Linked DNA regions of Chloroflexus aurantiacus J-10-fl. Each later gene encodes a partner of the first gene's protein in a complex. Links are inferred from orthologs where the notes say so. Each region holds a gene or a part of one and is shown in the gene's direction. Other genes may lie near its edges. The genes, in order: CAUR_RS07650 and pxpB.

Region 1 (11,041 bases):
GTTGTATCGATTAACCCAGGCCATGCGCGATCTGGTAACCATTCGTGAAACGCTCCAGGCCGTCGTCAATGAAGCACTTCGCATGCTCAAAGGGCGAGCCGGGTTTGCAACGTATGTTGCTGCCAATGGTGGTGAACCGATTGTCGTGCAATCTTCAGCCTGCGGCTTGAACAACGAGGTCATCTGGCGCCTGTATTGGCAACTACAGACAGAAGATCGGCCACTGCTGCTCAGAGAAGATGATGGCGATTTGCGACGACCACCCGGCGTTCACAACTTACTGCTGCTGCCAATACGGGTGCGCGGCATGATGATGGCGAGCCTGGGGATTATTGATCGTGCCGAAGGCTTTGGCACACCGGAGCTAAAATTAGGCCGTGCGATTACCGATCAGGCTAGCGCGCAAATTGAGCGGATTCTCCTGTACCAGGAAATGGTTGAGCAGGCCAGACTACGCAGTGAGATGGATCTGGCCCGGCGTGTCCAGACCGATCTCTTGCCCCGCACATTACCGGAAGTAGCCGGTCTGGACATTTACGCATATTCGCGGCCCGCACTCCAGGTGGGGGGTGATTTCTTCGATTTTATCAACATCCCCAATCACCCCTTCATCTTCACGATTGGCGACGTAAGTGGCAAAGGGGTCTCTGCCGCTTTGCTCATGTCGATGACCCGCACCGCCCTGCATAGCAAAGCGCAATTTATGCCATCGCCGACGCCGGCATCGGTGATGCGGCAATCCAGTGAAGATCTGTACAACGATTTTACCCGGATCGGCGTCTTTGCAACTATCTTTGTTGGTCAGTATGACCACAGCAATCGTGAAATTATGTATACCAATGCCGGTCATGCCCCGGTCATCTACCGGCCATGCCACGGTAAGGCAGAGTTGCTGTTAGCCGACCACACAGCAGTTGGTGTACTGCCGGTGAACAACTTTCAAAACCGTTATCTGGCGATGAGGCCGGGTGATCTGCTGATTGTTGCCACCGATGGCTTTAGCGATGCCCGCAATGCCGATGATGAACTGTTTGGGATTGATCGTCTGTTAGCGGCTGTCGATGAGCTGGCCGAACAACCGGCACGGGCAATTGCCGATGGTTTATTTAGCGTGGTTGATCGGTTTAGTGCCGGTCATCCCCAGGATGATGATCAGACAATCATCGTAATCAAAGGAGCGGCGCTGTGAGCCTGCAACACAAGGAAGTGATCCGGCTCGATCTGCCGGCCCGGTATGCCTATTTGCATCTCCTGAGCGAAACAATTGCAGAGTTGCTCCGACAGGTAGATGCAGTCAATGAAACGCTGGTATACAATATACAGCTCGCAGCCCACGAAGTCTGCACAAACATCGTTAGCCATGCCTATCACAATCGGCAAAACGGTGAGGATCGGATCAGAGTGACACTCGTCTTGCATCCACAGCCGGCTCGCCTGGAGATTGAGTTGCATGATACGGGTGATTCGTTTGATCCGGAGCTGGTACCACAACCCAATCTGGTCGAAGCCCAAATTCATGGCTATGGCCTCTTCTTAATCCGTCACTTGATGGATCACGTTGCATATACATCGCGTGCGGATGGTAACTACTGGCATTTGGTGAAGTATCTGGTATCGGGGAGATAAACGTTATGACGACAATTATGATAGTTGATGATTACGTTCCCAGCCATCGGCTGATGAGTTTTGTCCTCGAACAGTACGGTTATACAGTGGTTACCGCTATCGATGGTGTCCAGGCTTTACGTCACCTGGATACGTATGCCGTCGATCTGGTAGTCACCGATTTGACGATGCCGCGGATGGATGGCATTGAGCTGGTACGTGAAATGCGCGCCAATGAACGCTTTAGTGGTATACCGGTCATTATCGTTACCGGTAGTGTTGAAGAGCGGGATGCAGTAAAAGCAGCCGGCGTTGGAGTCAACGCCTTCCTCACCAAACCGGTCGACTCGGACGATCTGATTCACGAAGTAGAGCGGCAACTCCGCGGCGAGGCACTTCGGCGCACTGCATAAACACGGGCTGACCCGAATGGTGAACCAGCAAACGGATGCTTTGTAGCGCAGGTGACGGTCTCGTTAACTACGACTAGCCCTCATTTCAGCAAAGTGTTAACTTGTAGCCGTACACTGCTGCCGTCAACGGCGGTTAGATCAGGCGGGCAGCAATGTTATGAATACGACAACCGTAGATGTCGTGATCTCAACGTATGGGCGAGGGGCAGCGATTGATGCCACTATTGCCAGCTTACGGCGGAGTACCTATTCGCAATTCATCCTGTGGGTGCTTGATCAGAGCGAAGATGATCGAACCGAACAATGTGTACGTTCCCATGCCGAGTCTGATGAGCGTATCCGGTATGTGCGGCGACCCGTGCGTGGCATTTCGGCGACCCGTAATGCCGGCGTAGCAATGGGGAATACGCCGTACATTCTGTTTACGAATGATGACTGCGTGCTCGATCCGAACTGGATTGGCGCCCTGGTTGCAGAGCTACACGATCCGCAGACCTGGCTGGCATTCGGGGCTGTTTTACCGGGGCCGCATCAAGAGGGTGCCGATGAACTGGTGCTGGGAACGTGCAATGGTTCCCGTCATGTTTTTCAGCACAATCGCTTCAATTTAGCGTTCGGTCATGGCCATAACATGGGTGCTTGCCGTGATGCCTTTGAACGACTCGGTGGCTTTGATGAATTGATCGGCGCCGGCGCGCCGCTGGGTGCCTGGGAAGAGCGCGACCTGGGGTATCGAGCATTGAAGGCTGGTGGACGAATCGTCTTCACCCCAGAGGCAATCGCCTATCATCACCACTGGCAAAGCTGGCAAGGTGCACGACGCAGCTTTCGCGCCTACGGCATTGGTGCCGGCGCAGTTGCCGGCAAATATTTGCGCTGCGGCGATACAGGTGGCATTGTGATCCTGGCCGAATGGTTGTTTAGTCAGGGATTGCGCCAGATTGCTTCGGGAATTATCAAGTGGCATCGCCGGGATAAAGTGCTGTTGGGCCTCGATCAGCTTTATTACCCCTTCGTTGGCTTACGCAAAAGCCTGAACTACCAAATCAATCCTGAAACGTGTTGCTACATCGCACCAGATCGGGTGGCTGGTGCCGACCCATCACACAGGGGAGTTTTACCGTGAGTAGCCATGCAACCTCGCCGGCGCCGATCAGTGGCGCCCGGCTGGCCCGTAATGCCAGCGCAATGATGGCAGCACAATTGCTGACGTGGGCAATGGCGTTCCTGGTGGCCATTTTTCAGCCTCGTATTCTGGGACCGCTGGCAATCGGTCAGCTCTCTATTGCCCTCTCGATCTGGATGATCGTCGGTGTGTTGATCACCTTTGGCATGGACACCTACCTCACAAAGGCGGTGGCCCGTGAACCCCATCGTACCGGTACCCTGGTAACAACCAGTCTGCTGGTACGCACCGCTCTGTGGCTTCTCGGTTGTCTGGCCGTCTTTGGCTATGATCTGGCCGCCGTCTCTGCCGATCCGACCCAGACGGCACTGATCTGGATCATTGGTCTCATGACCCTCTTCTCGGTGTTGAGTGGTGGGCTGATTGCAACCCTGAACGGTCTGGAGCAGACGCATTATGTATCGCTGGTGACGGTGGCAAGCAAGATTGTGCTGACGGTCGTCAGCCTTGGCTTGCTTTTTGCCGGCTTTAATGTAATTTGGATCGGCTGGGCGAATGTGCTGGCAGCCGTAGTTGCTTTCCTCGGCGACGCATTTTTCCTCTTTCGCCAACACCGACCACAGTGGCGAGTTGATCTGCGAGCAGCAAAGCAAATGCTGCTCGATTCGAAACAATATCTGGTGACAGCACTAACGCTCATGGTGTATCAACAGATTGATCGGCTCTTCATCGCCATGTTTGCTTCGACCGAAGCTGTTGGCTGGTATGGCACTGCTGTCAATCTGTTCGGTACATTAATGTTCTTTCCGGTGGCAATTGGGACGGTGATCTTTCCAACTTTAACCCGCCGGTTTGCCGCCGGCCAAGAACATCTAACGATGGCGGCCCGTCCGATTTTTAACATAATGCTGGCATTGAGTATACCCATCGGTCTGGGATTGCTGGCGCTGGCCGAACCGATTGCGCTATTACTCTACGGCGAAGCATTTCGTCCAACCGGGGTGGTGCTGGCGGTGTTAGGCCTGGTCTTGATCTGCACCTACCTGAACACCGTCCTGAGCCAGTTGTTGATTGCTGCCGAGCGAACTGCGGCACTCAATGTGATCATGATCGCAGCGACGGTGGCGACGTTGCCGTTGGATTTTGTGCTGGTGCCCTGGACCGATCAGGTGTTTGGGAACGGCGCTTTGGGTGGCGCACTGGCCTACACGGTGACTGAATTAGGCATCTTGATTGCCGCAATAAAGCTGCTGCCGAGAGGCACGCTCAATGCCCAAAACTGGCGAGCAGGATTACTCACGAGCATGGCCGGGGTAGGGATGGTTCTCTCGATCTGGTGGCTACGTGACTCGACCTTCTTCTTCCTCGGTGTACCATTAGGGGCAGTCGTATACGTGGGGCTGGTACTGGCACTGCGGGCATTGCCTGACGAAGATATGACGATCATCAAAGACGCGCTGAGCAAGGTGATTGAACGTATCCCCTTCCTGCGCGGGAAATTGCGTGCGGTGCAGCCTGAGCCGTGATCCCGAAGCTCGCCTGGATAGACTAAGAGAGCATCGGGGCGATCATGTGAGTCGCGCATATGCCAACACCCGGTATCATTTACACGATACCGGGCAATTATTATTAACCCAGGTTGCTACCTTTGTCACCACAGAGGCACGGAGGACACAGAGGATAGGTATTACCTGAGTTGCAGCCTTGAGGCGTGACGTAGCGCGTCGATGGGAACTGGATTCTACCCACATCGTTCAGGCATGTACGCTGCAGGGTGTTACGCGACGTCGTGCTGTTCATCCTGGCAGTCAGCCTTGGCCTGCTCACAGAATAGGTGGCAATTTGGGTTATTATTATCAGGCTACTTTGGATTGGCCCTATGACACTCGCAACGATTGACATCATCGCCAGTGGCCCCTTGCTAACCATTCAAGATGGTGGACGGCTCACAGCCCGACGCTACGGCGTGCCACCGGGAGGGGCCATGGATCGATTCGCCCTGGTAGCAGCGAATCGTCTGACCGGCAATCTTCCAGACGCACCACTGCTCGAATTGACCGCCGGCGGGGTGAGCATGCGCTTCAACAGTGCAATGCTGATAGCGCTGACCGGTGCCGATCTCCAGGCCCGGCTCAACGAGATACCACTTGCACCATGGCAAAGCGTGGTAGCCCCGGCAGGCAGCATCCTAAACCTGGGCGGACGCCAGGGTAGCTGGGGCGGACGTGCTTATCTGGCGATAGCCGGCGATCTCGAAGCTGAGTGGGCGGTTGGTGGTGCAGGCACCTGTCTTGCCGGTGGATTTGGCGGGTATCAGGGCCGCGCATTACGGGCTGGCGATCAGATCAAGGTCCGGACTCGCGCATTAAATGGAGAGAATGGATACCGTTGGTGGCCGACAGATCGGCGTCCACCGTACTGCGCCCACCCCTGCCTGCGCGTCCTCCCCGGCCCGCAACGTGATCTGCTGCCAACGGCCTGGGAGTCGCTCCTTTCACAAGACTTTCAGCTCGATCAGGCTGCCAGCCGCCAGGGGTATCGCCTGAGCGGAGCGACCCTTCCAGTTCATCACCTGTCACTACCCTCATTTGGCGTTATACCGGGCGCAATCCAATTACCGCCCGATGGTCGACCCATTTTGTTGATGGCCGATGCCCAAACGACCGGTGGTTATCCGGTGATTGCGGTGGTTATCGGTGCCGACCTGCCGCTGGCTGCACAACTCTTGCCGAACGACCGACTACGTTTTGCTGAAACTGACCTGGCTACGGCCCAGGCAGCATGGGCCGAACAGACCATGTGGCTCGCCGCCGGTCCCGCCGATGACGAGGATATCCAGCTACTTGCCCAGGCCGGAGCATTGGGGTGACACTGGTGAATTGTGTTTTTCTGTAGGGGCGGGTTTGGAACCCGCCCCTACAGCCCCTCTCGCCCCGACGGCCAACCGGTGACACTGGACGCGCGGCGATATGCGTGGCTCATCAGACCTGCGCTATGCCATCATCGCAATCATCACATTACTGAGCACCAACACCAGAATGATGCCAAGTGCCGATGGCGCTGCCCAGCGCCCGAGACGGGCAAAGGGGCTGCGGGCACCAATCAACAGATGGGCAACGACGGCGGTAGCAAAACCAAGCAGTGGGTGGAGGATAAAGGGGAAGCTGAGAAAATAGTCTACACCGGCAAAAATACCAACCAGCCAGTAGATCAGACCTAGTGTCACCTGAATATCGATCAACACCGGGAAGATGCGTGCCACCGGACTACGAGGTGCGTTCGGGCGATAGGTGAAGGCAAGGTAGATGGCTGCGGCAACTATCAGAACCGACAACACCTCGCGACCGAAGATCGCGTGAATGGAACGAATGGTGGCAAAGATTGGGTCCATAACATCATGCTCCTTAGACGAAGGGAATCAGGCACTGTCTTCTCTTCGACAGCGCTGATACATTCAGCAAATTCATCGTACAAATTATCACAAAGGTTGTCAAATCGGCTCGTTTTGCCGGATACGATGGTAGAGGGCTTCTGTTTCGGGGAGAGGCTCTATCCCTAATTCCTCGCGTAACGCCTGCACACAGCGCGTATAAGAACGTATCGCCTGTGACCGACTTCCGGCCCGTGCATGTGCTCGCATTAGCAGTTGATACGCCTCTTCATAACCCCGGTCACGCCGGAGCACCTGTTCGGCGATTTGAATGGCTTCGTTATGCCGTCCCTCGGCACTCAATTGTTCGCCATACGCGACCGCCGTTGCCAGATACCGGGCCAGAAGTCGTTCGCGCTCCTCAATCGTCCAGGGATCGTACAATGCTTCGGCAAGATAGTCGCCGCGATAGAGTTGTAATGCGGCCTGTGCACTGCGACGAGCAAAATCCGGATCGGTACTTGTCAATGCGCCACTGGCCCGTAGCTCAAATTCATCCACATCAATCCACGCCCCAAAAGAAGGGGCAAAGCTGTACGCCAGCCCCTGCCGACGGATGAAGAAAGGGGGAACACGGGGCGGACGATGCGGTTCGAGCGCAGCATTCAATGTATTCAGCGTCACCTTGAACTGACGTTCAGCAGCCTCCAGATCGGCGTCAGGCCAGAGCCAGGCGCAAATCTGTTCGCGTTGCACCCAATTGCCGCGCATGGTTAACAGAAGCTGAAAGAGCTGCTTCGCTTTTTCGCGTTGCCACTCGCGGGCCTGAATCTCCTGATTCCCGCGCCAGACCCGGAATGCTCCCAGCATCTGTACCCGCAATGTAAATCCTGGATGATAGTCATCGACCGTATCATCAGCAGCAATGGAAGGAAAACCCTGGCGGAGCAGGTACATGGCGGTATCTCGATGTACCGGCATCGAGCGCGCCCGTAAGAGCAATGGTACCAGCGCAGCAATATCGCGCGGGCCAAAGAGGCTGGGTCCAATCAAGACACTTTCGTAACCATATTCGACGGCCTCGCGTATTACTTGATCAACAAGCTGATCAACCTCTGTTGTCCGTCCGGCCCGTAACGCAGCCAGCGCGCGCCAGAGATGAACGAGAAACAGGCCAAACGTATCACGACCGGTCTGAAAGCGTTTCTCGGCCTGATCAAGCCATTCGTAGCCGCGCGGATCATCGGCCATCAGCGTCACACTTCCCAGCGCGAGCAAGATGAGCGCAGCGACCCATTCATCACCAGCCGAGGCGGCCAGGAGCAATCCTTCGCGTGCATCGGCTTCAGCACGCGCCAGATCACCGGCGTGGCCGTGCAACAACGTCAATCCCAGGTAACCCTCAGCCCGGGTCCGTGGAACACTCACTTGTTGCAGCAGGCGCAAGCCCCGGCTGTAATGCTGACGTGCGATCTGCTCGTCGCTACGGGCAATCACCTGATAGGCGTGGCCGAGGCGTAATTCAGCAATCGCTTCGGTCACCGGATTATGACTCTGTTGAGCTTCGCTGAGCATACGGTGTGCAAAGGCCAGGGCCTGGGGGCCAATACCGAGGAGTGCATGTATCAGTGCCAGCAACAGCAGCGGCTCACGATGGGCTGAGGCACGAACCAGCGGGCGCTCCATCCAAAGACGCTCTTCGAGCAATTGGCGAGCTTCACGCAACCGCCCGGATCGTAGCAATAAGCGTGGTTGCAGGGATTCGACTCGTGCCTGATAGACATCTGTTAATCTGTACGCCTCGGCCATCCTGTACGCAGCACGTTCCAGGCGCTGCCCAATATCGACACGACCGCGGTTTGCCCAATTTTCGGCCTGCATCAATAGCAACTCAATGCGTTCGGCACCAAACTGGCGTGGCAGTAGTTTCAGGGCACGGCGCAGCAAATCGGTAGCTGGCGCCGGCTGTACTGTATCAAGATAGATCGCAGCCTGGCCTCGCAGACAACGAGCCTGACCGAAACGATCACTCACGGCAGCAAAGGCGCGTTCAGCCCGCCGATACGCAGCCAGTGCTGCTTCCAGTCGATTCAGTTGATGAAACGCTGCGGCTTGAATCTCGATCAATTCAGGCGACTCATCACCGGACAGAGCCAGGCGTCGCATCCAATCTAACACTGCCTCGGCCCGCCGTTCGGCCAGGAGTTTGCGCGCAAGCGGGAGAAAGGTTGCCACTGCGGCCGGATCGCCAGCCGCAATCTGGTGGTACAGCGCGCTTTCGTGATCGCCACGTTGCTGGAAGTAGATCGCCGCCTGGCGATGGAGCTGGGGCCATTCTGGATCAGCAGCAGCTTTGCGGGCCAGCCATGCGGCAATGATAGGTTGAAACTGCACTCCCCGTTCACCAAATGGCGTAACAAACAAACGCCGACGTTGCAATTCGGCAATCAGTTGTGAGGCATTCAGGGATGGATCAAGAGCGCTACAAGCATCGGCATCGATCCAGCGCAAACCGGCGCTACGTTGCAGACAACGACGCAGCAGCGGCGGCAACGGTGCAAACACCTCGCGTTCGAGATACTCATCCAGCATTGGTGATGGCTGATCACGCAAGCCAAGCGCACGCCGCCAATCGGTGGCATCAAGGGCAATGCGCAAAGCCAATGCCCACCCGCCACTAAGCGAAATCAGTTCATCGAGGTCGGTCGGCGCTGAACGACCTGCCTGATGCCAGAGCGCCATCGCCTCTTCAGCCTGAAAAGCAAGGTCAGCAGGTTCTATCAACAACACTTCGCCGCGTAGCCGCGCTGTCGCAATCAACGGTGAAACCGGCTCGCTTCTACCCGCCAGCACCAGATGGAGACGAGGTGGCTGGGCACCGATCAAGCGCTCAATTAACGCCCGTAGATCCGGTCGTTCGTCGATCAGATGAGCATCATCGATTACCAGTAACGTCTCATCATCAAGTTCGCTGGTTAATACATTGATCAGGGCATCAATAGTCGCGGGCGGATTGTCGGTATCGAAAGCAACAACTCGACTTAGTGCAGCAACCAGGTGGCGGAGCAGGCTGGCGGGATCATCACTCGCATCGGCACGACACCAGGCAGCCGGCCAGCCGCCATGGGTTGCCAGCATTGCCAGCGCCACCGTCTTCCCGCTACCGGGTGGTGCCACAACTATCGTGAGTGGCGCTTCGAGGGAAACCGCCAGACGTTGTTCGACGCGGCTCCGCCGTATACGGTGCAACGGCGCCGGCGGTGGTAGCAGACGAGGTCGTAAGAGATATTCGTTATACTCACCTGTAACCGCTTGTGATACCATGATAGCGGCAGAGATCGTATATATGTAACCCGATTCTTAATACGTCCTATTGTACACAAGGTCAGATACAATGTCGAACAACGAAGAACGCCATCAACCAGGCAATGATCAATCGGTCACACCGGACATAACCGACCCAATGTTTCAATCGATTCGGGCGTGGAATGAACTCCTCGCCGCCAGTACGGATATGGCATTTGATTTAGTGCTGAAACATTGGGACTACAGTCGTAGTCTGCGTCATTCGACTGAACAGGCCGTTGCTGACGCGATTCGCACCCAGCAACGCTTGAGCCAGGAGATGATGCAGGCGTGGCAGGGATACGTGGGTGATATTCAAACCATCATCCAGCGCATGCGGAAATAAAACGTAGCGCTGTCATCTGACAGACCATCTGACAAATTTCGATGAGCCAGCGAGGGCGGAAGCTATACTTCCGCCCTTCGTGTGAATCGCTGCTCTATCCGACAGAGCGCTCAGCTTCAGCGCCCTCACAGTTTACATATACACACCGCCGTTAACATTGATCTGCTGGCCGGTGATATAGTCACCATCGGCGGCCAGGAAGACCACGGCTTTGGCAATCTCTTCGGGTAGACCAAACCGCCCCATTGGAATACGAGCCTTGATCTGCTCCTGAATCTGCTCTGGTACCTTAGCCAGCATATCGGTCACTGTAAAGCCAGGCGCCAGGGCATTCACTGTGATGTTATACTTCGCCAGTTCAAGAGCTGCGGTTTTGGTGAAGGCGATGATACCACCCTTCGACGCCGCATAGTTGGCCTGACCAAAATTACCTGCCTGACCGACAAATGAGCTGATATTGATAATACGGCCGTACTTCTGCTCCATCATCGTCTGCATTACGGCCGTCGTGCAGTAGTAGACGCTGTTGAGATTATTTTGAATGACGGTGCTCCAATCCTCATCGGTCAGTTTGCGCAGGGTGCGGTCGCGGGTAATACCGGCGTTATTCACCAGAATATCAACTCGTCCCCAGCGATCAATCACTTCCTGCACCATACGGCGAGCCTCATCAGCCTGGCTCACATTTGCCCGTATCGGCATTGCTTCGCCACCATTGGCGACAATAGTATCTACCACCTCTTGTGCTGCGGCCTCACTACTATTGTAGTTGACAGCAACTTTGGCGCCCTCTGCGGCCAACGCCAGCGCAATTGCCCGTCCAATCCCCCGCGAAG
Region 2 (11,230 bases), 200 kb from region 1 along the record:
GTGGTACGAACCGATATTTTGCGTGATTTGCGGTTGGAAAGTGATGATTTTCGGATTGAGCCGGAGATTGCAGCGAAGGTTCTGCGCCGAGGTTATCGCATTTATGAAGTGCCGGTGAGCTATTTGGGGCGTACTTATGAAGAGGGAAAGAAGATGAAGCCTATTCAAGGGTTTTACGCGATTTTTGCCCTCTTTAAGTATCGGTTTTGGTGGTAACCTCAACGACCAGTTGGGGGCAGAAATCATTTATCACCTTTTGGTGTTTCGTCGAGGAGAAAACGCTTCTGGCTTCGCTTGCCATCGCTCTCTTCCCATACGACCGGCGTGTAGGGTAGAGGCGTGGTGCGCCCTGCACCTATGACGACACTCACGGTCATGCCACATCGTTCATACCAGTTGAAGATGATGTTCCGTGATGGTTTGTACACAGGTTTCGAACAGGATGAACCCCGCTTTTCCTCCCCGCCGGGTCATGCCGCCACCAGTTTTTCTGCCAATACTTGTGCAATCAGATAATTTGTGATACAACACTCGAGAAAGGCAGGTTTTGTACCTGCTTACTATTCCGCTGAGGGGCGGGCGGTACGGGTTTTCCGATACGCTCGCTTTTCATTCGTTATGAGGAATCCATGCGAGTGGCAATGTTGAGTGTGCATAGTAGTCCGCTGGCCCGGTTGGGTGGTAAAGAAGCGGGCGGGATGAATGTCTACGTGCGCGAGCTGGCCCGTGAATTGGGGCAGCGGGGGATACTGGTTGATATTTTTACCCGTAGTCAAGACCGCGATACGCCAATGATTGTTCCTCTGAGCCGTGGTGTGCGGCTGATTAGCCTGCACGCCGGCCCGGCAGCACCTTACGATAAGAACCTGCTCTTGACCTATCTGCCGGAGTTTGTCAGCCGGGTACGCTGTTTTGCCGATGGTGAAGATTTGAGTTACGATCTCATCCATAGCCATTACTGGCTGTCAGGTGAGGCTGCTCTACGCCTGCGGCGGGTCTGGCGGGCGCCGGTGGTGCACATGTTTCACACTCTGGGCGCTATGAAGAACAGTGTCGCCCGCTCCGAGGAAGAGGTGGAAACGAAGCGTCGGATTGCAATTGAGCGGCGGTTAATGCGCGAGGTTGATGCAGTGGTTGCGGCAACACCGCTTGATCGAGCGCAGATGGTCTGGCATTATGGTGCCGATACCGGGCGAATTCGGGTCATTCCGTGCGGGGTTGATTTGCGTCGCTTTCAACCGGGGGATCGCACTGCGGCACGGGCGGCATTGGGCATTTCGGCAGACGCGATCCTTCTGGTGTGTGTGGGGCGGATGGAACCACTGAAGGGGATGGATGCCCTGATTCGGGCGGCGGCGCGGTTGCTCGCCGACCATCCAGAGTGGCGTGATCGCTTGCAGGTGGTGCTGATCGGTGGTGAAGACGAGACTCAGGCCACACTGTGGAATGGTGAACAGCGCCGTCTCGATCATTTGCGCCGTACCCTGGGCGTGCAAGATCAGGTCGTGTTTGCCGGTGCCCAACCCCAGGAACGTCTACCGCTCTATTACGTGGCTGCCGATGTGGTGGCTGCTCCCTCGCATTATGAGTCGTTTGGGCTGGCTGCCCTCGAAGCACTGGCCTGCGGTGCAGCGGTCGTCGCCTCTAACGTCGGTGGATTGGCATTGACGATTGAAGATCGCCATAGCGGGTTGCTCTTCCCGCCCGATAATGATGCTGCGTTAGCTGCCCAGATTGAACGTGTTCTGACCGACGCAGAGCTGGCTGCACGTCTGCGTTCGGCTGCGGTACAGCGTGCAGCCGAGTATAGCTGGCCGACCATTGCGCGTCGCATTGCTGCGCTTTATGATGAATTGACTGCCGCAAATGCAGCGAATTGGGCGGTACGGCGATTGGTACGGGTGTCGTGAAACCATCATTGGCTTTATTGATAGTAGGCGCTCTTTACCTGGGTGTGGGCTGGATGTTGTCGGCTATCGGGCCGAGTCTTCCTGGCCTTGCAGCTCAGGTCGGGCGTGAAGTGACCGATCTGGGCGCTGTGTTTACGGCGTTTTCCCTGGGTGGCGTGCTGGCTTCTGTAGGCGTCGGTTCGGCCATCCAGCGCTGGGGGATGCGTCCCGTGATTGCAATTGGTGCTGCGCTGATGGGTGGCGGCATGCTGGCACTCGGTTTCAGTCCGGTTCTGATTGGGATGTTGCTTGGGGCCGGTATGGCCGGTTTTGGTTACGGCGGTATGCTGGCCGGCGGGAACCTGCTAATCGCACGCCTGTACCATGGCGCTGCCGGTGCCTTGAATGCCCTGAATCTGTTCTTTAGTGTTGGTTCAATTGGCGGCCCTTTGCTGGTTGCGCTGATGTTGACACTTGTCGACCGTCCCCAGGCTGCCATCTGGATCGGCGCACTGCTCATGCTGGCTCTGGTCTGGCCGGCCACCCAATTGCGTGAGCCGACGCAGGCCCCCTCCGCCCAGATGGCCGGGCCGCCACGCTGGCTGGCAGCCGTGATGTGTGGGTTGCTGATGTTTACCTACATCGGTACCGAAATCGGCATTGGTGGTTGGATTGCGCTGATTCTCGAACGCGGTGGTGGTCTGGCTGCGCCGATTGCAGCCCTGGGCAGTAGTCTGTTCTGGGGGATGTTGACCGCCGGGCGCATGGCGGCCATCTTTTGGGGAGATCGCCTGGGTGCGTTGCGTATGCTGCTCTTGTGTCTGATCGGTCTTGGCTCCGGTGGTTTGCTGTTAGTCATCGGTGTTAATCAGGTCGCTTTAGCACTGGTTGCAGTTGCGCTGATGGGGCTATCGTGTGGCCCGATCTTCCCTACGACGATGCTGTTGATCACACAGTCTGCTGGTCGTAGTGCGGCTGCGCTGAGTGTTGCGCTGACCATCGGTACCGGTGGTGGGTTGTTTCTGCCGGCACTCTTTGGTCAACTGATCGGCTGGTTTGGCCCGGTGAGTGGCGCAATTCTGGTTGTGGTTGATGCCGGTGTGATGCTATTGCTGCTGCTTGTGGCACGACATGGGATGAAACGGGTGCCGAGAATTGCCGAGGCACCAGTAGGGTAGCGAAGCGATGTTGACGATTGATATCAACTGCGATTGTGGTGAGAGTTACGGCGCTTTTCAGGTCGGTGACGACGATGGTATACTGCCGTTTGTCAGTTCGGCAAATGTCGCCTGTGGCGGTCATGCCGGTGATCCGATGGTGATGCGGCGCACTGTCCGGCGTTGCCGTGATCTGGGGGTGGCGGTTGGTGCTCATCCTTCCTACCCCGATCTGTACGGCTTTGGCCGCCGGGTATTACCGCTAACACCGGATGAGATCGAGGCGTGGGTGCTGACTCAGATCGGTTCTTTAGCCGCAATTGCCCGCTCGGAAAAGGTTGAATTGCGCCATGTGAAGCCTCACGGTGCGCTCTACAATGTGGCCGCCCGCGACCTTACCGTGGCGATGGCGATTGCCCGTGCCGTGGCTGCCTTCAGCCGTGAACTGGCTCTGGTTGGATTGGCCGGCTCGTTGCTGATCACCGCCGGCCACGAAGTCGGCGTGCCGGTGCTGGCAGAGGCTTTTGCCGACCGTACCTACGAAGCCGATGGTACGTTGCGCAACCGGCATCATCCCGATGCCCTGATTATCGATCCGGCAGCATGTCTGGCCCAGACACTGCATATTATTCGCGATGGTGCGGTCAGAGCCGTTGATGGCACACTCGTGCCATTACAGGCCGCCACAATTTGTATCCACGGCGATACACCGGGTGCCGCGCTGCGAGCAGCAACGATCCGTCAGGGTCTGGCTGCCGCAGGCATCACCGTACAGGCGCCACAACGATGAGCGGACGGGTAGATCCATTTGGCGAAGCAGCGTTCCTGGTGCGCTGGCCGACCGATCTGGCCGGCGCAGGGGCACCGCTGGCCGCAATGGCTGCACTCCAATCCGATCCACCCCCCGGTTTGATCGATCTGGTGCCGGCAATTGACTCGCTACTGGTCTGTTTCGATCCGTTGATCGCCAATCGTGATCTTCTTGCCGCCCGTCTGGCCGATCTGGCTGCACATCCACCCTTAACCGCGATGCCCGTCGGACGTGAGGTGGTTATTCCGGTGCGTTACGGCGGCGATGAGGGGCCTGATCTCCACGAGGTCGCTGCCCAATCCGGGTTGTCACCGGATGAGGTAGTGGCCTTACATACCGGTACCGTACAGCGTGTGCTGATGATCGGTTTTGCTCCGGGCTACCCTTATCTGGGCTGGTTACCGCCAGCCCTTCATCTGCCACGGCGGGCAACGCCGCGCCTGGCAGTTCCCGCCGGATCGGTGGCAATTGCTGCCGGTATGACCGGTATCTATCCGACAAAGTTGCCCGGCGGCTGGCATATCATCGGTCGCACCGGCCTGCGATTGTTCAATCCGACTGCTGATCCACCGACGCTGTTGCAACCGGGTGATCGGGTGCGCTTTGTGCGAGAAGAGTGACCAACGCCGGTATTGGGCATCCTCTTCGCCAGTGTATCTTCGGGTAGGGGCATGGCATGCCGTGTCCCTACCGCATCAGGTTGATCTGGATTTGCACCAACACCTGGGAGCGCACGCCTCCGGTGCGCACGGGCATCGCCGCCTTGCCCCAACACCCGACAGCGAGATCAATCCGGCATCAGTGTTCCCGCTCCCAGCGGGGGCGGGTGAGGGTGGGGGCGAGTCAGTATGCCCTGGGAGCGCGTGCCTCCGGCGCGCACAGGCATCGCCCCCTCGCTGGGAGCGCGCGCCTCCGGTGCGCACGGGCATTGCCGCCTTGCCCCAACACCCGACAGCGAGATCAATCCGGCATCAGTGTTCCCGCTCCCAGCGGGGGCGGGTGAGGGTGGGGGCGAGTCAGTATGCCCTGGGAGCGCACGCCTCCGGCGCGCTAATCGCCCCCATGAACCAATACCCGAGTTTGAGCAAGCGTTGACATAAAGACGAAGAGACGCACCATCACGGTGCGTCTCAGATACTTCCGTCACCGCTCAGAACTACCGTGCGCCGCCACGACGCCGGGCAACGAATATCCCGGCCCCAACCAGCGCAATAACGACGAGCACAATCCACAACCAGACCGGCGCCCCGCCTCCCTGTGCGGCAGGTGCTGGCGTGGTCGGCGCCGTCGCCTCCGTGCTGGCGGTTGGCGCCGGCTCCACCGCTACTGTCGGCGTCGGCTCAGGGGCGGGGGCAGGTACCAACGGTCGCGGCCCAACAAAGACCGCCGTGGTGCGTCCGGGCACGCTGAAGGTGCCGTCGGCGGTATAGCGCGATTGCGTGACCCGCTCATCGCTCGATGCGACCTGAACGTCGTGTAAGGACAGATCGCCATTTGCCAGTTCGGGGATGGTAATCGTCACTGTCTCAGGCCGGGCATTGAACAAGACCACCACCTGCCCGATGTTCGGATCGAGTCGGCTTGGGCCATTATCACTGATGCTCATGACGATTAGACCGGGAATCTGATCAGGCCCGTTATTGAAGAACGAAACCATGCGCTCGACCTCGGCAGCCGTGCGCAGACGGAAGAGAGGTGTACTGCGCCGGATGCGGAGCATCTCGCGGAAGTGTTCATACGTCGCCTGCATCAGGCTGGCGTCCGGTTTGAGTGCCGGGTTGGCCAGCAATGGCGCCATGATCGGCCAGTTGCTCTGGTTGTCCCAGGCCGGGGGCAGACCGGAGCCAAAAGTATTCTCCTGACCACGCCAGTCAATCCGGTTGAACCAGTCCGATGAGTTGTAGCTGTTGCGGTCGAGCGATTTCGAGCGCAGCAGTTCATCACCGGCGTGGAAGAAGGGAATACCCTGCGCCAGCGCAGTCAGTGAGAGACCGAGTTGGGCCATTCGTGCTCGCTCGGCGATAGGTGTACCGGCTGCGGCCTTGAGTTGTACCGCATCAAACAGCGTTTCGTTGTCGTGGGCTGAAACGTAGACAATCTGCTCTTGCGGATCAAGCGTGTAGCCGCCGGCTGCGCCACGGTACTTGATCTGCTCACCGGGTACGAGACGACCTTCGTAATTGATCATCCGGTAGGTCTTCAGGTTACCGGCCAGGCCAAGTTTGATCAAATCGGTCTCAGCCAGCAGTTTGACCCGCTGCGCATCCGGTGTCCCTTGCGGGAAATCACTCGGATCGGTAGCCAGACCGGAAATGAACCCCTGGAGCCGTGGATCGTCGAAGGGACCACCGCCACGGGCTGCGTCGCGGAGGCGGTCTGAGAAGGTACCGATACCGGTACCGGCCATGTTGAATTGGGTAGCGTTAATACCACGGGCATTATTGGCGACTTCACCAAAATTCCAACCTTCGCCGTAGATGATGATTGATTTGCCATCAACCCCATCGCGCTCTAAGGTCAGCGCATCGAGTGCTGCGCGCACCGCCAGCATGTTGTCCTTCATGTGATGGCCCATCAGATCGAAGCGGAAGCCATCAACTTTGTAATACTTCGCCCACAGCACCACCGAGTCGATCATCAACTTCTCCATCATGCGATGCTCGGTCGCCGTGTTCGCACAACAGGTGGAAGTCGTGACATTGCCGTCACCGTCGAGTCGGTGATAGTAGCCGGGCACGATACGATCAAGGACTGAGCGAGGATTCTGACCACTGGCGTTGGTGTGGTTGTAGACAACATCCATCACGACGCGCAGGCCAGTTTCATTCAGCGCCTGCACCATCTCGCGAAACTCAAGCGTGCGCTGTGGCCCATCAGGATTGGTGCTGTAACTTCCCTCCGGTACTGAGTAGTGGAAGGGATCGTACCCCCAGTTAAAACCATCAAGATCACGGATTGGCTCGATCAATGCCTGTTGTTCAGGTGAATCGGGTGGGAGTGCCCGAAGCTGGTCGTAGGGTAAGGGCACCTGCTGCTCACGAATCTCTTCGATAGTGGCAATGTCAAATACCGGCAAGAGGTGAACATGGGTGACACCCGCGTCGGCGAGTTCGGCCAGATGGCGCATCCCTACACTGTCACGAACGGTGAAAGCGCGGAACGTACCACGCAGGTCAGCCGGAACACTCTCGTCGAGAATGCTGAAGTCACGCACATGCAACTCGTAGAGAACCACATCCTCCGGCGCTTCCAGCGGTGGCTTGCGCAGTGTCTCCCAGCCCGGCGGTTGTAATGCCGGATCGTTCAGATCGATAATCTGGCTGCGGGTACTGTTGGCGCTCAGCGCCACCGAATAGGGATCGGTCACCAGGTTGGTCACCACCCGCCCGGCAGCCGGTACGTAGACATCCACCTCAAACAAATAATATTGACCGATCCAGCTCGCTTCACCGCGAATACTCCAGACGCCGGTCGTGGCGTCGAGCGTCATTGGCAGCACCACTGCCCGCGTATCCGGTTGGGAATCGGCAAAGCGGTGCAGCCGCACCTGACGGGCCGTTGGGGCCCAGACCCGGATTGTCGGCAGGCCATCTTCAATCGTGACCCCTAGCGGGCCATCGTAGGGGAAGAGAGCATCAAGAGCACCGGGGATCTGGACGCGCGTGGCATCAAGTGGCTGCCCATTTTCATCGTACATCGCCACCACCAACTGACCACGGGTCAGCCCGATCAAACGTGCCCGGTCGAGTGGTGGCAGCTTGAACGCGCTAAATCCTGCCAGGTGGGGAAACTTCTTCAGCGCTTCGCCAGGTCCAGCCGGCGAGAAGGTGAGATCGATCCGCTGACCACCAACCACCCCTTCGGGGGTCAGTTTCAGATTACCGCCTGGATCGCTGAACAAGGCATACTGATAACGTGGCGTGCCGATCACATTCCAGACAATCGTATCGGCATCAACCCAATAGGCACGGGCACGCGAAATATCGCCTTTAGGTGCCCCAGCAGTTGAAATCGTCACTTCGCCACTCCCTGCGTTATAGCCGATATAGACCTCACCACCTTCGGCAACGGTAATGGCAAAAGGCGGTCCACCGGCGCCCCCCTCACCAATTGCGCCGTCAAGCGTCTCACCGATAGCCAGCCGGAGCTGGTAATCACCGGCAGGGATACGGTTGGTAGTAAACGTATACAATCCGTCACCATCAGGGTCTTGCAACCACGAGCCAAGACAGGTTGGATCGTTGGCCGTCGCACACCCGAGGGCCGTCTGAAACTCCCCAACCGCCACAATAATCGGCGTATTGATGCTATCGGTGACCCAATGCGTCTTGTGATCGTAGATAAAGCGCACGCTGGTTGGGGCCGGTACCTGTAAGGGAATGTTTGGCCCATCACGGCGCGCATTCAGACCATAATTTTCAGCCCAACTGTCGTTGAGGGCAACTTTGTATTCGTAGGCGCCGGCAGGCAAATCGAACCGGGCGCTCCAGAGGTCTACTGCCGGATCGTAGGTCAGATAGGTGATACTACACGATGGTTGCCAGTCGCCGGGACACCCCAGGACACTCTGGATGGTACCGGGAATAGTGACCGTTTTCGGGTCGGGTGTATTTTGGGCGGCGACCGGAAAACTGGCCAGTGACCAGCAGATCAATAGCAGAACCGACAGTGCTGACAAGAAGCGTCGCGGCCAGACAGGGAGCCACATAGTCGTCCTCTACAGATAGTTGAATGCGGAACTATTTGTGGATAGTATAGCACAACATTGGCGAGCCGCGACAGGACATCGGCTCGCCTTAAAGCAATGCTTGAGAGAGGTATTATGGCTACTCGTTGCCGATCCAGGCGTGAAAATCGATATCGACGGCCCGCGAAAAACCACTAATCATATGGTTCATCTTGTGTTCCATTGCCCGCTCGCCAATTGCCTGCAACACACTGCCGGGCATAAACCAGAGCACCTTTGGCACCGGGATGGTCATTGCCAGTTCAACCGTATATTCGACATCGGTACCGTGGGCATGGGGATAAAACACGGCCTCAGCAAAGAGCTGACCTGGGAAGACAAAACCACTAAGGTCAATCGGCGGACCATCATCAACCGGCATAATCCGAATCAGGCGATGAGGCTCGAATGCAGCAGCCACATCGAAGTAGCCGGCCATCGCATGGCCGTGGCCATCAGTTGCTCCGACGATCAAGCGGTAGCGGTTAGGGCCATAGGTGAGGACATCAATCACATCGGGGAGCAGACTGAAGACAGCCGGCACATCGCAGAAGTATTCATAAGCGAGATCGAGCGGCCCCCGAAAACGAAAGAGGTGTACCGCAGCACCACTGAGATCGACGGCCCGGCGCTGCTCTTCGTTGGTTACAGAGGGTGTGTAGGGCGCCGACATAGACGCTCCTTGTGGTCGGGGTTTGTGAACCGACACAACTTTCATATATGACATCAATTACCGCCAGTATAGCATCTCTGTGCGCCTTGTGCAAGTGTAAACCGGATTGACGTTTTGCTTTTTACGTAATAGAATACAACCAGAACCGCAATGACAGTTCGCAGCCGGGCTGGCCGCAGGAAGGAGCGATCCATGTCAGTGAAAGAGAGCGGCGGCATCTTTGGCATGATGTTCCGCGAAGTAGGTTTCTTCTGGGAACAGGTTTGGAATTGGGCAGAAGAGCAGGCCAAAGCTGATCGCGAACAGGAGAAGATTGATCAGCAGCGTCGCCTGGCCGAAGCGCAGGCTCGTTTGCTCGAACAGATTCGCCTGGCCAAAGAAGCCGGACTTGATGTTGACCGAATTATGGCAACGATCCAGCAGGAATTGAAGAAGTAGTCGGCCTTCCCATACGATATAAATACAGGTGTTTTCAAAGCAACTGACGGCGGTGACCATCTGGTCACCGCCTTATTATGGTGTGCAGTTCCCGTATGCCAACAAAACCGCTTTGCAATGAGTTTTGCCATATCAGCTATAATAGAGGGAGTATGAATAGAATGTAACGCCTACAGCATATCATCATCAGCCCGAGGAACGGCATGCCAAAAGAGGTTATTACCCAACGGAGTGTTGATTACAACCAGTGGTACCTCGATATTGTGCGGGAAGCTGATCTGGCCGAGGTTGCCGAAGTTGTCCGTGGTTGTATCGTCGTTAAGGCCCACGGCTGGGCGATCTGGGAATTGATGCAGCGTGCACTCGATGATCGGATCAAGGCAACCGGTCATGCCAACGTGCAGTTCCCTCTGCTCATCCCCAAGAGCTTTATTATGAAAGAGGCCGAGCACGTCGAGGGCTTTGCTCCAGAAGTCGCAGAAGTCACCCGCGCCGGCGGTGAAGAACTGGCCGAGCCATATATTATCCGTCCTACCAGCGAGACCATCATCGGTTATTTCTACAGCAAGTGGATTCGCTCGTACCGCGATCTGCCTTTGCTCTACAACCAGTGGGCCAACGTCATGCGCTGGGAAATGCGCACTCGTCCTTTCCTGCGCACGGCTGAATTCTGGTGGCAGGAAGGTCATACTGCGCATGCCACCGAAGCCGAGGCCGAGGAAGAGACCCTGCGCATTCTTCACGACGTTTATGCCGATTTCGTTGAAAAAGAGATGGCCGTGCCGGTCATTCGCGGGCTTAAGACTGAAAAAGAGAAATTTCCCGGTGCGCTACGTTCATACTGTATTGAGGCAATGATGCAGGATGGCCGGGCCTTGCAGGCCGGTACGTCGCATAATCTTGGTCAGAATTTTGCCCGCGCCTTCGATATTACCTTTACCGATCAGAACAACACCATTCAGTACGCCTGGACGACCAGTTGGGGGGTAAGTACCCGTCTGATCGGTGCGCTGATTATGACCCATTCGGATGATGAGGGGCTGGTTTTGCCGCCTCGGCTGGCTCCCATTCAGGTGGTGGTAGTGCCGATTTACAAGAACGACGAAGAGCGCAGCCTGGTGATGGCCGCCGTTGAGCAGATGACCGCAGCCTGGAAGGGTCGCCTGCGCTTCAAAGTTGATGACCGCGACAATTACAGTCCCGGTTATAAATTCAACGAATGGGAGTTGAAGGGTGTTCCGGTTCGGATTGAAGTTGGGCCGAAAGATGTGGCAAAAGAGACGGTGGCTCTCGCCCGCCGGGATATTCCCGGTAAAGCCGGCAAGAGCTTCGTCCCCCAGGCCGGTCTGACCGAGCGGATTGAGGCATTGTTGAACGAGATGCAGACCGCACTCTTCCAGCGTGCACTTGCTTTCCGCGAAGCGCACACTGCGGATGTCACCAGCTACGACGAATTGAAAGAGCAGATCGAACGAGGCTTTGCCCGGGCCTACTGGGCCGGTGATACCGCTGATGAAAAGCGCATTCAAGAAGAGA

What was found.
Region 2: the proteins of CAUR_RS07650 (region 1) and pxpB are in contact, whole or in part, in a crystal structure (PDB 5DUD), measured with the Escherichia coli proteins. The link is inferred for Chloroflexus aurantiacus J-10-fl from one-to-one orthologs.

The regions. Positions count from the first base shown.
Region 1 is NC_010175.1:2,019,977-2,031,017, reverse strand. Bases 4,265-7,018 are described here. They hold CAUR_RS07650 (5-oxoprolinase subunit C family protein), read left to right. Parts: upstream 4,265-5,023; coding sequence 5,024-6,013; downstream 6,014-7,018. Other genes in these bases: CAUR_RS07640 (AfsR/SARP family transcriptional regulator), read right to left, coding at 6,635-7,018; CAUR_RS07645 (hypothetical protein), read right to left, coding at 6,137-6,535; CAUR_RS07655 (flippase), read left to right, coding at 4,265-4,670. In the rest of the region: CAUR_RS07675 (PP2C family protein-serine/threonine phosphatase), read left to right, coding at 1-1,189; CAUR_RS07670 (ATP-binding protein), read left to right, coding at 1,186-1,626; CAUR_RS07665 (response regulator), read left to right, coding at 1,632-2,018; CAUR_RS07660 (glycosyltransferase family 2 protein), read left to right, coding at 2,176-3,144; more of CAUR_RS07655, read left to right, coding at 3,141-4,264; more of CAUR_RS07640, read right to left, coding at 7,019-9,838; CAUR_RS07635 (hypothetical protein), read left to right, coding at 9,909-10,205; fabG (3-oxoacyl-[acyl-carrier-protein] reductase), read right to left, coding at 10,338-11,041. UniProt on the Escherichia coli protein: Catalyzes the cleavage of 5-oxoproline to form L-glutamate coupled to the hydrolysis of ATP to ADP and inorganic phosphate.
Region 2 is NC_010175.1:1,816,558-1,827,787, reverse strand. Bases 2,712-5,654 are described here. They hold pxpB (5-oxoprolinase subunit PxpB), read left to right. Parts: upstream 2,712-3,832; coding sequence 3,833-4,477; downstream 4,478-5,654. Other genes in these bases: pulA (pullulanase-type alpha-1,6-glucosidase), read right to left, coding at 5,014-5,654; CAUR_RS06880 (LamB/YcsF family protein), read left to right, coding at 3,075-3,836; CAUR_RS06885 (MFS transporter), read left to right, coding at 2,712-3,067. Also shown: CAUR_RS06895 (glycosyltransferase family 2 protein), read left to right, coding at 1-216; CAUR_RS21735 (hypothetical protein), read right to left, coding at 243-377; CAUR_RS06890 (glycosyltransferase), read left to right, coding at 630-1,910; more of CAUR_RS06885, read left to right, coding at 1,907-2,711; more of pulA, read right to left, coding at 5,655-8,565; CAUR_RS06865 (DUF1997 domain-containing protein), read right to left, coding at 8,684-9,256; CAUR_RS06860 (hypothetical protein), read left to right, coding at 9,449-9,694; proS (proline--tRNA ligase), read left to right, coding at 9,898-11,230.